One region of the Sphingomonas sp. genome, then DNA from elsewhere that is predicted to be linked to it. Evidence: predicted binding sites of a transcription regulator. Region 1 holds the regulator's gene; each other region holds the start of a gene.
What was found. Region 1 encodes LexA, which represses DNA repair genes until DNA is damaged. Its sites were predicted from a motif close to GTTCCNCNCTTGTTCT; they were not measured.

Region 1 (5,002 bases):
CTGAAGTCCGTCACGCCCGCGCCGAGCATAATCGCGGCAATCTCGACGATGCCGCCTATCAGCAGTTCCTGCGCGAAGAGACCGCGCGCGCGATCCGCTGGCAGGAGCAGGTCGGGCTCGACATGCTCGTCCATGGCGAGTTCGAGCGCAACGACATGGTGCAGTATTTCGGCGAGCAGCTCGCCGGCTTCGCCTTCACGGTCAATGGCTGGGTGCAGAGCTATGGCTCTCGCTGCGTCCGCCCGCCGGTTCTCTATGGCGATGTCTCGCGGCCCGAACCGATGACCGTTGAATGGTGGCGCTATGCGCAATCGCTGACGGACAAGCCGATGAAGGGCATGCTCACCGGTCCGGTGACGATCCTCAACTGGAGCTTCGTCCGCGACGATCAGCCGCGCGAAGCCTCCTGCCGCCAGATCGCGCTGGCGATCCGCGACGAGGTGACCGATCTCGAACGGGCCGGCTGCAAGGCGATCCAGATCGATGAAGCCGCCCTTCGCGAGGGTCTGCCCCTTCGCAAGCGCGACTGGCAGCATTATCTCGACTGGGCAGTGGATTGCTTCCGGCTCTCGGCGGCGGGCGTGGGCAACGCCACCCAGATCCACACCCATATGTGCTATTCGGAGTTCAACGAGATCCTGCCCGCGATCGGCGCGATGGATACCGACGTCATCTCGATCGAGACCGCGCGATCGCAGATGGAGCTGCTCGAAGGCTTCGCAGAGTATCGTTACCCCAGCGCGATCGGGCCGGGCGTCTACGACATCCATTCCGCCCGCGTGCCCGGCGAGGATGAGATGGTCGCGCTGATGCGGCTCGCCCAGCAGCATCTCGCCCCGGCGCAATTGTGGGTGAACCCGGACTGCGGGCTCAAGACCCGCCGCTGGGAGGAAGTGAAGCCCGCGGTCGAGGCGATGGTCGCCGCCGCCCGCGCGCTGCGCGCCGAAACGCTGGCCGAGGCGTAAGGGAGATGGCGGAGACGAAGGCCGCTGGCGAGCCGGTGCAGCTCATCGACATGGTGTTCCCCGGCGACTCCAACCACCACGGCACGCTGTTCGGGGGCGTGGCGCTCGCGCATATGGACAAGGTGGCGTTCCTCGCCGCCAGCCGCCATGGCCGGGCGCCCTTCGTCACCGCCGCTTCCGACAAGATCGATTTCGCCGCGCCCGCGAGGGCCGGCGACATGGTCGAGGTGACCGGCCGCGTCGTGCGGGTCGGCACCAGTTCGCTCGATGTCGAGGTCGAGCTGGTCGCCGAAGCGCCGGTTTCGGGCGAGCGGCGGCTGTGCACGCGCGGCCGCTTCACCCTGGCGGCGGTGAAAGGACCGGAGACGCGGTTGCCATTGCCGCCGCTCGTGGAAGCGGCAGCCGGGCCCGAAGGCTGGCTGCGGATGGCCGAGATGGTCTTCCCGTCACAGACCAATCATTACGGCACGCTCTATGGTGGCGATGCGCTCAAGATGATGGGCAAGGCCGCCTTTATCGCCTCCACCCGGCACGCGCGGGCGGTAATGGTGATGGCGGCCTCCGATCGCATCGATTTCGTCTCGCCGATCCGGCAGGGCGAGATGGTCGAGCTGGCCGCACGCGTGGCGATGACCGGGCGCAGTTCGGTGCGCGTGGATGTCGAGCTATGGGCGGAGAACCTCCTCGATGGGGAACGGCGTCACGCGGCGACGGCACGCTTCACCATGGTGAGCGTGGACGCGAATGGGCGGGCGCTGATGTTTGGCGGCGGGGACCGTTGAGCGGATGATGCATATTACCGCCCCTTCCCCCCGGCCCCGCGCTCCCCTACTCCTCACGCGATGCCCGCTCCCCTGCTCCCCGTCGCCGAGGCCCAGTCCCGCCTCCTCGCGCTCGCCACCCCGCTCGCCATCAAGCAAGTCCCCCTCGCCGACGCCGCCCATCGCTATGCCGCCGCCGGCATCGTAGCCCTGCGCACGCAGCCCGCCGCCGATCTCTCGGCGATGGACGGCTATGCGATCCGCTTCGCCGACCTGCCCGGCCCGTGGCAGGTCATCGGCGAAAGCGCCGCCGGCCGCGGCTTTGCCGGCGAAGTCGCCGCATCCCAGGCCGTCCGCATCTTCACCGGCGCGCCGCTGCCCGTCGGCACGGACACTGTCCTTGTCCAGGAAGAAGCCGCCCGCGACGGCCCGCGCCTGACGCTCGCCGGCGCGGGCCCGTCCACGCCCGGCCGCAATGTCCGCCGCAAGGGACTCGATTTCGCCGAGAGCGAGACGCTGATCCGCGCCGGCCAGCGCATCACGCCCGCCGCGCTCGCCCTCGCCGCTATCGCCGGTCACGCAACGCTCCCCGTTCGCGGCAAGGTCCGCGTCGCCATCGCCGCCACCGGCGACGAGCTTGTCGCGCCCGGCACGCCGCTCGCCGCGGACCAGATCCCCGAGACCAACCGGCTGATGCTCACGGCGCAACTCGCCGATCTGCCGGTCGAGATCATCGATCTCGGCATTCTGTCCGATGATCTGGATGCCCTCACCGCCGCCTTCCGCGCGGTCGATGCCGATCTCCTCGTCACCAGCGGCGGCGCCTCGGTCGGCGATCACGATCTCGTCCGCCCCGCGCTCGAAGCCGCCGGCGGCTCGATCGACTTCTGGCGGATCGCCCTGCGCCCCGGCAAGCCGATGCTGGCCGGCCGCCTCGGGCGTGCGTTCGTCCTCGGCCTGCCCGGCAATCCGGTCTCGGCCTTCATCACCACCATGCTGTTCGTCCGCCCGCTCGTCGCGCGCCTCGCGGGCGCCGCCGATCCGCTGCCGCGGACCCGCATCGTCCCGCTCGGCGAAGCGCTCGCCGCCAACGAGGCCCGCACCGATTATCTACGCGCCGAAATCCGCGATGGCCGCGCTTTCGCCTCGACGATCCAGGATTCGTCGATGCTGCGGACCCTCGCCCGCGCCGACTGCCTGATCCTCCGTCCGCCGCATGCCCCGGCCGCCAAAATCGGCGACTCGGCGGAAATCCTACAGATCGCTTGACAGCGCCGCGGAACATTGCATAAACGTTCCTCGTCTGTTCCAGACGGGAGAATTTGGATGCTCACGCGCAAGCAGCACGAGCTGATCTGCTTCATTGCCGACCGCCTCAACGACACCGGCGTGTCGCCCTCGTTCGAGGAGATGAAGGAGGCGCTCGATCTCAAATCCAAGTCGGGCGTGCACCGGCTGATCTCGGCATTGGAGGAGCGCGAATTCATCCGCCGCCTCCCCAACCGCGCCCGCGCGCTTGAAGTGTTGAAGGTGCCGGAGCGCGGTGCTGCGCCAAAGTCCGCGGCAGCTTCGCCAACCTCCGCATCAACGACTATTTCGTCCTCGGCGCCCTTGCCCGCGCCCGCCAACGACGTCATCGAAATCCCCCTCCACGGCCGCATCGCCGCCGGCACCCCGATCGAGGCGCTGGAGGGCGCGTCGATGCTCCCGGTGCCCGCCGCCCTGCTTGGCTCGGGGGAGCACTATGCCCTTGAAGTTGCCGGAGATTCCATGGTCGAGGCCGGCATTCTCGATGGCGATTACGCGCTTATCCGCCGCACCGAAACCGCGCGCGATGGTGAGATCGTCGTCGCCCTGATCGACGATGCTGAAGCGACGCTGAAGTATTTCCGCAAGGAGGGCGCGATGATCCGCCTCGACCCCGCCAACCGCGACTATAACCCCCAGCGCTACCGCCCCGATCAGGTGCGCGTGCAGGGAAAGCTCGCCGGGCTGCTGCGGCGTTATTGAGATTGCGGGCAGCGGGCGTCCGCTGCCCTTAGTCGATAAATTCGGTGAAGCTGACCCGGCGGTCGCCGTTGCTGTCGAGATCGTGGAAAGTCGCCCGGTCGGGCGGCGTTCCGATGAACGTCATCCGCAGCGGCGCGGCATATTCCCCGGCATCGAGCAAACCGTCACCGTCCTCGTCCAACGCATCGAACCCGCGCCGCAAGGACGCGATGGCGTGCGCCGCGAACTCCTTCCGCGTCACCAGCCCGTCGCCGTCACGGTCGAGTACCGCAAAAGCGGGCACCTCGCGGCAGATCGCGAAGGAACGCGGACCGTTGCCCAGCCAGCCGCGCTTGAGCGGCAGCGCTAGCGCGACCGGACAACGCGTTTCCCCGCCCGGGACCTCGGCCTGGGTCACCACGCCATCGCCATTGCGGTCCAGTTCGTCGAAACCCGCGCCATAATCGGGCCGCGCGGCGACCGGGCTCATCACTACCGCCAATGCGAGCAAGGCGATAACCGCCAGCGGCCCCGCTATACCGTGCCGCGCTCGGCCATGCCCCTCGACAAATCGCCGGATCGCGTCGCTCATCGTCACGCCATCGGCCCGGCAGCGCTCGGCGAAAGCCGTTTTCGCCGCGAACGGCAGCCGCACTTCGATCGTCTCGCTCTTCTTGGAACTGGTCATGCCCGCAATCAGCCACGCCTCGCGCCGCGCGCAAAGCAAAACCTTGTCCGGACAGGATTATCAGCGCTTCTGCGCCGCCAGCTCCTTCTCGAATCCGGCCTCCGCCGCCTTCGCCCGCCGCCGCAGCTCACCCGGATCGACAAAGGCGTTTTTATCCCCCGCCACCAGCCGTTTGCGCTTCGCTTCCATGTCGAAGCCGGTCGGGTGAAAGTTCAGGAACACATCCGCCTTGATCGCCTTCAACTTGGCGAAGGTCGCACGGAAATCGCTGACCGCCGCGTCATACCCCTTGCCCTTCACCAGCGGCTGATCGGCCACGGTGATGCTGCATGCGAAGATTATGTCGTGCCCACCCGCCCGCATCGTCCAGCTCGTGCAGCCCTTGGTGTGCCCCGGCGTCAGATGCGTGGTCAGCGTCGTCCCGCCCAGCGTGATCGCCTCGCCATCGCTGAGCAGCGCATCGACCCGCACCTTGGGGAACGGGCCGAGATCGGACCGATAATCGACGCTTCCCGCCTCCAGCGCCGGCATGTCTGCCGCGCTCGCCAGCAGCCGCGCGCCGGTCAGCCGCTTTAGCTCGGCCAGCCCGCCGCTATGAT
Region 2 (5,002 bases), 340 kb from region 1:
GCGAGGGGAAGATGCCTTCCTCCCAGCCGGCGAGGAACACGGTGTCGAACTCCAGCCCCTTGGCGGCGTGGATGGTCATGATCGTGACCTTGGGTTCGTCAGCGTTGTTCTCATTGTCCATGACCAGCGAGACATGTTCGAGGAACGCGGTGAGGCTTTCATATTCCTCCATCGCGCGGACGAGTTCATTGAGGTTCTCGAGGCGGCCGGCGGCCTCGGCGGTCTTATCGGCCTGCCACATCGCGGTGTAGCCGCTCTCGTCGAGGATGATGCGGGCGAGCTCGGGATGGGGGAGGGTGTCGCCCATCGCGCGCCAGCGGGCGAAATTAGCGACGAGATTGCCGAGCGAGCGGCGGGCCTGGGGCGTCAGCTCGTCGCTGTCGAGGATGCGCGCGGCGGCGACGGTGAGCGGAATACCCTCGGCACGGGCGTATTGATGGACCTTGGCCAGCGCCTTGTCGCCGAGGCCGCGCTTGGGCGTGTTGGCGATGCGTTCGAAGGCGAGATCGTCGGCGGGCTGTGCGACGATGCGCAGATAGGCGAGTGCGTCGCGGATTTCGAGCCGGTTGTAGAAGGGCAGGCCGCCGATGATCTTGTGCGGCAGGCCGATCGAGACAAAGCGGTCCTCGAACTCGCGGGTCTGGTGGCCGGCACGCACCAGGATGGCCATGTCGTCGAGGCTGGCGCCGCCGCGCTGCAGCCCTTCGATCTCCTCGCCGACGCGGCGGGCTTCCTCGGGGCCGTCCCAGATGCCGAGGACCTTGACCTTCTCGCCCTCCGGCTTCTCGGTCCACAAGGTCTTGCCGAGGCGGCCGCCATTATTGGCGATCACACCACTGGCGGCGGCAAGGATGTGCGGAGTCGAGCGGTAATTCTGTTCGAGCTTGATGACCTTGGCGCCGGGGAAGTCCTTTTCGAACTTGAGGATGTTCTCGACCAGCGCGCCGCGCCACGAATAGATCGACTGGTCGTCATCGCCGACGCAGCAGAGGTTGCGGCGCTGCTGGGCGAGCAGGCGCAGCCAGAGATACTGGACGGCGTTGGTGTCCTGATATTCGTCGACCAGGATGTAGCGGAAGCGCTGCTGGTACATCTCCAGCACGTCGCGGTGCGTCTTGAGGATCACCAGCATGTGGAGCAGCAGATCGCCGAAATCGCAGGCGTTGAGCGTGCGCAGGCGCTCCTGATACTGGGCGTAGAGCGACTGGCCCTTGCCGTTCGCGTATTGCTCGGACTCGCCGGCGCCGATCTCGGCGGGCGTGAGCCCCTTGCTCTTCCATTGATCGATCAGCCCGGCGAGCTGGCGGGCGGGCCAGCGCTTCTCGTCGAGATCGTTGGCGGTGATGAGCTGTTTCAGGAGCCGCAGCTGATCGTCGGTGTCGAGGATGGTGAAGTTCGATTGCAGCCCGACCAGCTCGGCATGGCGGCGCAGCATCTTGGCGCCGATGGCGTGGAAGGTGCCGAGCCACGGCATCCCCTCGACCGCCTGGCCGACATGGCGGCCGACGCGTTCCTTCATCTCGCGCGCGGCCTTGTTGGTGAAGGTCACCGCGAGCAGCTCGGAGGGATAGGCTTTCCGGGTCCAGAGGAGGTGGGCGAGACGGGCGGTGAGCGCCGCGGTCTTGCCGGTGCCGGCGCCGGCGAGGACGAGGACGGGGCCTTCGGTGGTGAGCACCGCATCGCGCTGGGGGGCGTTGAGGCCCTGCAGATAGGGGGCTTCGGGCTGGAGTTCGGCAGGCACGGTCATGCGCGAACAGTTAGGGAACGCGGCGGTTCCGGGCAAGCGCGGAAGGCAGACGCGGACTTATACTTAATTGAAGGTAGGCGGCGGGTGCGGTCTGTGTCCCGAAAGGGGGGATGCGATGCGGGCGATTCGCGTGATCGGTGGGCTGCTGCCGCTGTTTGCGGCGATGCCGGTTTGCGCGCAGGGCGCGAAGGAGCCGCGGCTCAATTATTCGATTCCTCTCACCGAGACCAAGGTGACGCTCGACGAGCGCGCCGGTGGACTGTGGCTGCGTGCCCAGACGGTGATGCGTGGCGAGAGCGGACAGGGCGGCGCGGACGGGCGCAACGGATACCGCTTCTCGGTACAGAAGCGGATCATCGGCCCGGCCTGGATCGGGTTCGGCGGCTATACCCAGATGGCGCGGTTCGACGCGGTGCGCGGCCAGACGCGCGGGGCGCGCAACACGATCGGCCCGAAGCTCAGCTTCGAGGCGGGCGAGGAGGTCGAGTTCGGCATCGCATGGATGAAGCGCAGGAAGCGCGGCGGCGTGCCGCCCGGCCCGCGCGCCTATGTGCAATTCCATTTCTGACGGCGTTGCCGGGCGCGTGCGTGCGCGATAGGCTCGCGCGCATGAACTGGCGGAACCGAAAAGTCAGAATCGCGATCGTGCTGGCGATCGCCATGATCGCGGCGTTCGTCGCATGGCGCACCTCCACACCCAAGGAGCAACCGGCATGCGTGCCCGGTCGCGCGGAGGTCAAGGATGCCAGCGGCAAGGTGACCGAGATCAAGCGCACCACTTGCATGGACGAGGCCGAATGACCGCACCAGCATCGCACCGCCGAATCCTGTTCGCGAGCCTCGTCGGCACATCGGTCGAGTTCTATGACTTCTATATCTACGCGACCGCGGCGGCTTTGGTGTTCCCGGCGCTGTTCTTTCCGGCAACCGATCCGGGGCTGGCGCAGCTCGCCTCCTACGCATCGTTCAGCGTCGCCTTCTTCGCGCGACCGCTGGGCGGATTGCTGTTCGGGCATTTCGGCGACCGGATGGGGCGCAAATCGACTTTGGTCGCTTCGCTGATGCTGATGGGCATCTCGACGGTGCTGATCGCCTTCCTGCCGACCTATGCGATGATCGGCTGGGTCGCGCCCGCCTTGCTGTGTTTGCTCCGCTTCGGGCAGGGGCTGGGACTGGGCGGCGAATGGGGCGGGGCGAGTCTGCTCGCGGTGGAGAACGCGCCGCCGGGCTGGGCCAATCGCTATGGCGCCTTTCCGCCGATGGGCGCGCCGGTGGGCTTCATCTGCGCCAATGGCTTTTTCCTGATCCTCGGGGCGCTGCTGAGCGACGCGCAGTTCGCGGCATGGGGCTGGCGGCTGCCGTTCCTCGCCAGCGCGTTGCTGGTAATCCTGGGGCTATGGGTGCGGCTGACGCTGACCGAGACGCCGGCGTTCGTCGAAGCGCAGGAGCAGGCGCCGCCGCCCAAGGTGCCGGTGGGCGAGCTGTTCCGCGATCACCTTGGTCCGACGCTGGCGGGGACGATCGCGACGGTGGCGTGCTTCGCGCTGTTCTATGTCTCGACGGTGTTCGTGATCGGCTATGCGACCAAGACGCTGGGCTATGACCGCGAGACATTCCTGACGATGGAGCTGGGCGCGATCCTGTTCATGGCGGTGGGGATCGTGGTTTCGAGCATCTGGGCGGACAAGCGCAATGCCGGCCGCGTGCTGATGATCGGGTGCGTATGGACGATGGGTGCCGGCACGGTGATCGGGTTATTGACCTCCAGTTCCGGGCTCATCGCGTTCTACTGGCTGGCGCTGGCGCTGTTCGTGATGGGCTTCGTCTACGGACCACTGGGCGGCTTCCTGCCGAGCCTGTTCCCGGCGCGGGTCCGCTACACCGGCGTCTCGGTGACCTTCAACCTGGGCGGGATCATCGGCGGCGGGCTGACGCCGTTCATCGCGCAAACCCTGGTCGAGCGGGGCGGGCTCACGCTTGTGGGATATTATCTGGCAGGCGCCGGCCTGCTCAGCCTGATCGGGCTGGCGATGGTCAGGCCGCGCGCAACAGCGTGATCCGCGCCTTGCCGTGGACGCGTGACGCGTCGGCGGTGAAGCCGGCGATTTCGGGTTCCTCGTCCCTGGCGGTTTCGATGCTCACCCAGGTGGCGGGGCTGGTCCAGCCAAGGCGGGCGAGCTTGTCGAGCGCGACGCTGCCGGCGCCGGTGGTGTAAGGGGGGTCCATCAGGATCAGGTCGAGCGGCTTGACCGCCGGCCCCAGCGTCATCACCGAAGCGGCGCGGACATCGGCTCCCTTGGCGCCGAGCCTGGCGATATTGGCCCTGAGCGCGTCGATCGCGGCCTTGTCCTGCTCGACGAACAGGCACGAGGCGGCGCCGCGCGAAAGCGCCTCCAGCCCCAGCGCGCCAGAGCCGGCGAAGAGATCGGCGACCGCCAGATCCTCGAAACTGCCGACGCGGCTGGCAAGCATCGAGAACAGCGCCTCGCGGGTACGGTCGGCGGTGGGACGGGTGGTGTCCCCCTTGGGGGCGAGCAGCGGACGGCCGCGCCACTGGCCGGCGATGATCCTCATTTACGGGTGCGCGGTGGCCGCGCGGGTTTGCCAGGGCGCGAAGGCTTGCCGCGTCCGCCGGACGGACCCTTGGCCGGGCGGTCGCCGCCGGGACGGGGTGCACGGGGCTCCAGCGTATCGCGGTGGGCACGGGCTCGCGCGGCACGGGCCGGCTTGGCGATCTTCTCGTCGCGAGCAGGGCGTTCGCTGCGAGCGGGACGCTCGGCGGCGCGATCGGGGGTCACGCGCGGCGTGAACCGCGCTTCGCCAGCAGCGCCGCGTGCCGGGCCACGGCGCGCCGGGCCATCTTCGCGCAACGGTCGCTCGCTACGCGGCGGGGCACCACGCGGGGTGAAGCGCGGTTCGACCGGCTCGGCGCGCGGGCTGGCCGATACGCGCGGACGAGCAGGCGCCTTGGCCCGCGTGCGCCGGCCATCGGGCTCGCGGCCGGCCGGCACCGGTTCGGGTTTCGGCTTCGCTTCAGGCACGCGCTGGCGCACCGCGAATTGCAGGTTCGACGCCGCCTTGCCGCCGCCGGGCTTCGACACCACCGTGCGGAAGGTGGCGAGGTCGTTCTGGCGGATCTCGTCGACATCGCCGACCGGCAGGTCGCCGAGCCAGAACGGGCCGTAGCGGGTGCGGATCAGGCGGCTGACCTCGAGCCCGAGATATTCGAGCACGCGGCGCACTTCACGGTTCTTG
Region 3 (5,002 bases), on a different contig from region 1:
AGCTTGGGGCGATTGCCGCGATTGGCGTTGAGATCGGCGCGCATCTCCTCGAGCGCGGTCACGTCCACTTCATCGACATAGGTGAAGTGCGGGATGTGGCGCTTAGCCGCCTGCATATTCTCGGCGATGCGGCGGCGCATGCCGATGACCTTGACCGGTTCGTCGTCGCGGGCACGGCTGGCGTGCGGGGCCTGATAGCCCTGGCCGCTGCCGTAGCGCAGGAACGCGTCGAGATCGGCGTGGCGGATATGGTTGCCGTCGGCCTTCACCGAAGCGAGATCGACGCCGAGATCCCGGGCGCGGGCGCGGACCGCGGGCGAGGCGAGGATTTGGTGGCGCTCTTCTTCCTTGTTCCCCTGCGAAAGCAGGGGTCCAGAGTCGCCAGCGCCGTCCCTGGAACCCTGGGCTCCCGCTTCCGCTTGAGCACTGGCCGGTGCCGGAGCGGGCGTGGGTGCGGGCGCAGGAGCCGCCACTTCCTCGACGCCGGGATTCTCCGCTTCGAGCACGTCCTCGCTCGGCGGCGCGGTCTCCGCTTCGGCGGGCGCGTCGCCATCGGTCTCGACGATGATCAGCGCCGATCCGATCGCGATCTGGTCGCCGACTTCGCCGGCGACTTCGACGACGATTCCCGCGACGGGCGATTCCATCTCGACGGTCGCCTTGTCGGTCATCATGTCGGCGACCTGCTGGTCCTCCTCGACACGGTCGCCGACCTTGACGTGCCACGCGACGATCTCGGCCTCGGAAATGCCTTCGCCGATATCGGGCAAGCGAAACGTGAAGCGTGCCATGGTCAGTCCTTCAGGAGTTTCTTGAGCGCGGTGCCGATGCGGACGGGGCCGGGGAAATAGGCCCATTCGAGGCTGTGCGGATAGGGGGTGTCGAAGCCGGTGACGCGCTCGATCGGGGCTTCGAGATGGTAGAAGCAGCGCTCCTGCACCAGCGCCATAAGCTCGGCGCCAAAGCCGGCGGTGCGCGTCGCTTCATGGACGATCAGGCAGCGCCCGGTCTTTTTGACCGAGGCTTCGATCGTCTCGATGTCGAGCGGCACGATCGAGCGGATATCGATGATCTCGGCGTCGATGCCCATTTCCTCGATCGTGGTCTGGGCGACATGGACCATCGTGCCATAGGTGATGATCGTCACGTCGTTGCCGGCGCGCGGGATCGCCGCCTTGCCGAGCGGAATCCGGTAATAGCCTTCGGGCACTTCGCCGCCGGGATGGGCGGCCCAGGTCTTGGCCGGGCGGTCATAATGACCGTGGAACGGGCCGTTATAGATGCGCTTCGGCTCGAAGAAGACGACCGGGTCGTTGTCCTCGATCGCGGCGATCAGCAGCCCCTTGGCGTCATAGGGCGTCGAGGGGATCACCGTCTTCACGCCCGAGATGTGCGCGAAGATCGCCTCCGGCGACTGGCTGTGGGTCTGGCCGCCGAAGATGCCGCCGCCGAACGGCGAGCGCACCGTGATCGGCGAGATGAATTCGCCCGCCGAGCGATAGCGCAGCCGCGCCGCTTCGGAGACGAGCTGATCGAGCCCGGGATAGATATAATCGGCGAACTGGATCTCGGGCACCGGCCGGAGGCCATAGGCGCCCATGCCGACCGCGACGCCGATGATGCCGCATTCGCTGATCGGCGTGTCGAACACCCGGGTCTTGCCATATTTCGACTGAAGCCCGGCGGTGGCACGGAAGACGCCGCCGAAATAGCCGACATCCTCGCCCATCACGACGACATCGGGATCGCGCGCCATCATCACGTCCATGGCGGAATTGATCGCCTGGATCATGTTCATGCGCGTCGCCGCGCCCTGCGCTTCCATGGCGTTGTGCATCGTATCGGCGTTCACAGGCCCGCCGCCTTCTGCTCGTCGAGCATCTGCTGGCATTGCTCCCTCAGGTGCCAGGGCATTTCCTCGAACACCCCTTCGAACATCGTGTCGAATTTCTGATGCATGCCGTGGCCGAGCACGCCGTTCTTTTCGGCCTGCTTCTGCGCGGCCTTCACTTCCTCGGCGAGCTCCAGATCCTGCGCGGCATGGCGCTCCTCGTCCCATTCGCCGATCGCGATCAGATGCTGCTTGAGGCGCTGGATCGGGTCGCCGAGCGGCCAGCTCGTCGGCTCGCCCGCCGAGCGATATTGGGTGGGATCGTCGGAGGTCGAATGGCCTTCGGCGCGATAGGTGAAATGCTCGATCAGGGTCGGGCCCTGATTGGTCCGCGCCCGCTCGGCGGCCCACAGCGTCGCGGCATAGACGGCGAGGATATCGTTGCCGTCGACGCGGAGCCCGGCAATGCCATAGCCGATGGCGCGCGCCGCGAAGGTGGTCGCCTCGGCGCCGGCGAAGCCCGAAAAGCTCGAAATCGCCCATTGATTGTTGACGACGTTGAAGATCACCGGAGCGCGGTAGACCGTCGCGAAGGTCAGCGCCGAGTGGAAGTCGCCCTCCGCCGTCGAGCCGTCGCCACACCATGTCGCGGCGATGCGGGTGTCGCCCTTGGCAGCCGATGCCATCGCCCAGCCAACCGCCTGCGGATATTGCGTCGTCAGATTGCCGGAGATCGAGAAGAAGCTGAAACGCTTCTCCGAATACATGATCGGCAGCTGGCGGCCCTGCAACTTGTCGCCGCTGTTCGAATAGATCTGGTTCATCATATCGACCAGCGGGCAGCCGCGCGTGATCAGCACGCCTTGCTGGCGATAGGAGGGAAAGCACATGTCGTCGGTCGCGAGCGCCGCCGCGGCGCCGACCGAAGTCGCCTCCTCGCCGGTGCATTTCATGTAGAAGCTGGTCTTGCCCTGGCGCTGGGCGCGGAACATGCGCTCGTCGAAAGCACGGACCAGCGCCATCGAGCGCAACATCTTGCGCAGCGTGTCGGCGTCGAGCTTCGGGTTCCACGGGCCGACGGCATTGCCCTCGTCGTCGAGAACGCGGACGAGGCCGAACGCCAGTTCATGAAAGCTGTTCGCGGGATCGGCGGTGTCGGGCCGCCGCGCCGAGCCGGCGGCGGGCACATCGATATCGCTGAAATCGACCTCGTCGCCCGGACGGAATTTGGGCTCCGGCACGTGCAGCGACAATCCTGGCAGATTGGGGGGCGGCAGATTGGAGCGGTCGCGCTCGGTTCCCATGGGCTCTCCGGACATTGTCCCCGCATGGATGAACGCGCGGGACTCGTGTTTGGAGCCTTGTTATAAAATTTCAAAGGCCGGCGCAACAAGGTCAGTGCTACTGACCTGAAATGCCGGGCGGCACGCCAGGCAACGCAATCTTTGGCGCGACGCCGCGAATGGCAAAACGGCGCCTCGCCCGGCCTCGGGGTTGACTCTTTGTTCTTGTGGAACAGAATAAGAACATTCCGCATGACCGAGTCGTGAGCACCGAGTAATCCAAGTGGCTGACCCCGCTGTCCTGAAACAATTGCGCGAGACGCTGAACGGTCTGGAGGACCGGGGTTTCCGCCGCCGGCCGGTTTTGCCGTTCGGGGTGGAGGCGGTCGATTCGCGGCTGGTAGGGGCCGGTCTCAGGCTCGACGCGCTGCACGAAGTGGCGCCGGCGGGACCGGACATGGCCGAGGATTGCGCGGCGAGCCTGTTCATGGGCGGGATCGCGGCGCGGGCCTGGGGACCGGTCTTGTGGGCCGTCCAGCGCCGCGACCTGTTCGCGCCGGGGCTGAGCCAGGTCGGCCTCGATCACAAGCGCCTGATCTATGCCGAGGCGCGCGACGATGCCGAGCTGCTGGCGGTGATGGAGGAAGCGCTGCGGCATCGCGGTCTCGGCGCGGTGATCGGCGAAGTGAAGCGTGCGGACATGACCGCGACGCGGCGCCTGCAGCTGGCGGCCGAGGGCGGACGGACGATCGCCTTGCTGATGAAACGCAACGTCCGCGAGGGCCAGGATCCGATCGGCATGCCCTCCGCCGCCGTGACGCGCTGGCGGATCGGCTGCGCGCCCTCGACGCCGCTGCCGGTGGAGGGCGTCGGCCGGCACCGCTGGCGAGTCGAGCTGGCGCGGCAAAAGGGCGGCGAGGGATTCACCCAGATATTGGAGGCATGCGATGCAACGGGTCGCTGCGCTCTTCCTGCCAAGCTGGCCGATCGACCGGCTGCGGCGGGCGGAGCGGCGCGCCGGGCCGCCTGAGCCCGTCGCCCCCACCCTCACGCCGGCACCGCGCAACGGCGGCTGGCGCCCCGGCGCGCGCTGGGCCCGCGAGGATGCGCCCCGGCTGATGATCCTCCCCGGCACGGGGAGGGGGACCGCGCCCGAAGGGCGTGGTGGAGGGGGGGCTGCCGCAAACGGTTCGCTCGCGGCGCCCCCCCTCCACCATGCTGCGCATGGTCCCCCTCCCCGTGCCGGGGAGGATCTAATCATCCCGCTGATCACCGCGATCCGCGAGGGCAGCCGGATCGAGATCGCCGCCGCCTGCCCGCACGCCCTCGCGCTGGGACTGCGCCCCGGCATGGCGGTCACCCAGGCGCGGGCGCAGGTGCGCGGACTCGATATCCGCCCCGCCGATCCGGAGGGCGACCGCGCCGAGCTGAGGCGGCTGGCGCTGGCGCTGGCGCGGCGCTGGACACCAACGGTGGCGATCGAAGGCGAGGACACGCTGTTCCTCGACCTGACCGGGGTGGCGCATCTGCATGGCGGCGAGGCGCGGATGGCGGCGCGGCTGGTGCGTCTGCTGACGCGGCTGGGCTTCGCGGCGCGGATCGCGATTGCCGATACGCCGGGCGCGGCATGGGGGCTGGCGCATCATTACCGTCATCCCGGCGAAAGCCGGGATCCAGAATCAAAGGCGGTGTCGTTTGCGACCCTGGGTCCCGGCTTTCGCCGGGATGACGGCATCCTGTGCAAACCCTGCATGCAGGCCGAGGCTATGGCTTCGCTTCCGGTCGATGCCTTGCGGATAGAAGGCAAGGCTATCGAATTGCTTCACCGGCTGGGCGTCACCCGCGTCGAGCAGCTGGCGGCGATGCCGCGCGGGCCGCTGGCCAAGCG

Region 2: the regulator LexA is predicted to act here: its motif matches at 1,751-1,766, upstream of KF730_RS08295 (UvrD-helicase domain-containing protein).
Region 3: the regulator LexA is predicted to act here: its motif matches at 3,325-3,340, upstream of KF730_RS13795 (protein ImuA).

Annotation. Positions count from the first base shown of each region.
Region 1 is NZ_JAHBZI010000001.1:1,981,703-1,986,704, forward strand. Features, by position in the region: gene metE (5-methyltetrahydropteroyltriglutamate--homocysteine S-methyltransferase) at 1-965, shown strand, start outside; gene KF730_RS10000 (hotdog domain-containing protein) at 971-1,747, shown strand; gene glp (gephyrin-like molybdotransferase Glp) at 1,808-2,995, shown strand; gene lexA (transcriptional repressor LexA) at 3,053-3,736, shown strand; gene KF730_RS10015 (EF-hand domain-containing protein) at 3,765-4,403, opposite strand; gene bla (subclass B3 metallo-beta-lactamase) at 4,464-5,002, opposite strand, start outside.
Region 2 is NZ_JAHBZI010000001.1:1,646,407-1,651,408, reverse strand. Features, by position in the region: gene KF730_RS08295 (UvrD-helicase domain-containing protein) at 1-1,747, opposite strand, end outside; gene KF730_RS08290 (hypothetical protein) at 1,863-2,315, shown strand; gene KF730_RS08285 (hypothetical protein) at 2,357-2,548, shown strand; gene KF730_RS08280 (MFS transporter) at 2,545-3,804, shown strand; gene rsmD (16S rRNA (guanine(966)-N(2))-methyltransferase RsmD) at 3,782-4,321, opposite strand; gene KF730_RS08270 (pseudouridine synthase) at 4,318-5,002, opposite strand, start outside.
Region 3 is NZ_JAHBZI010000002.1:335,235-340,236, reverse strand. Features, by position in the region: gene KF730_RS13810 (dihydrolipoamide acetyltransferase family protein) at 1-791, opposite strand, end outside; gene KF730_RS13805 (alpha-ketoacid dehydrogenase subunit beta) at 794-1,798, opposite strand; gene KF730_RS13800 (3-methyl-2-oxobutanoate dehydrogenase (2-methylpropanoyl-transferring) subunit alpha) at 1,849-3,135, opposite strand; gene KF730_RS13795 (protein ImuA) at 3,398-4,144, shown strand; gene KF730_RS13790 (DNA polymerase Y family protein) at 4,062-5,002, shown strand, end outside.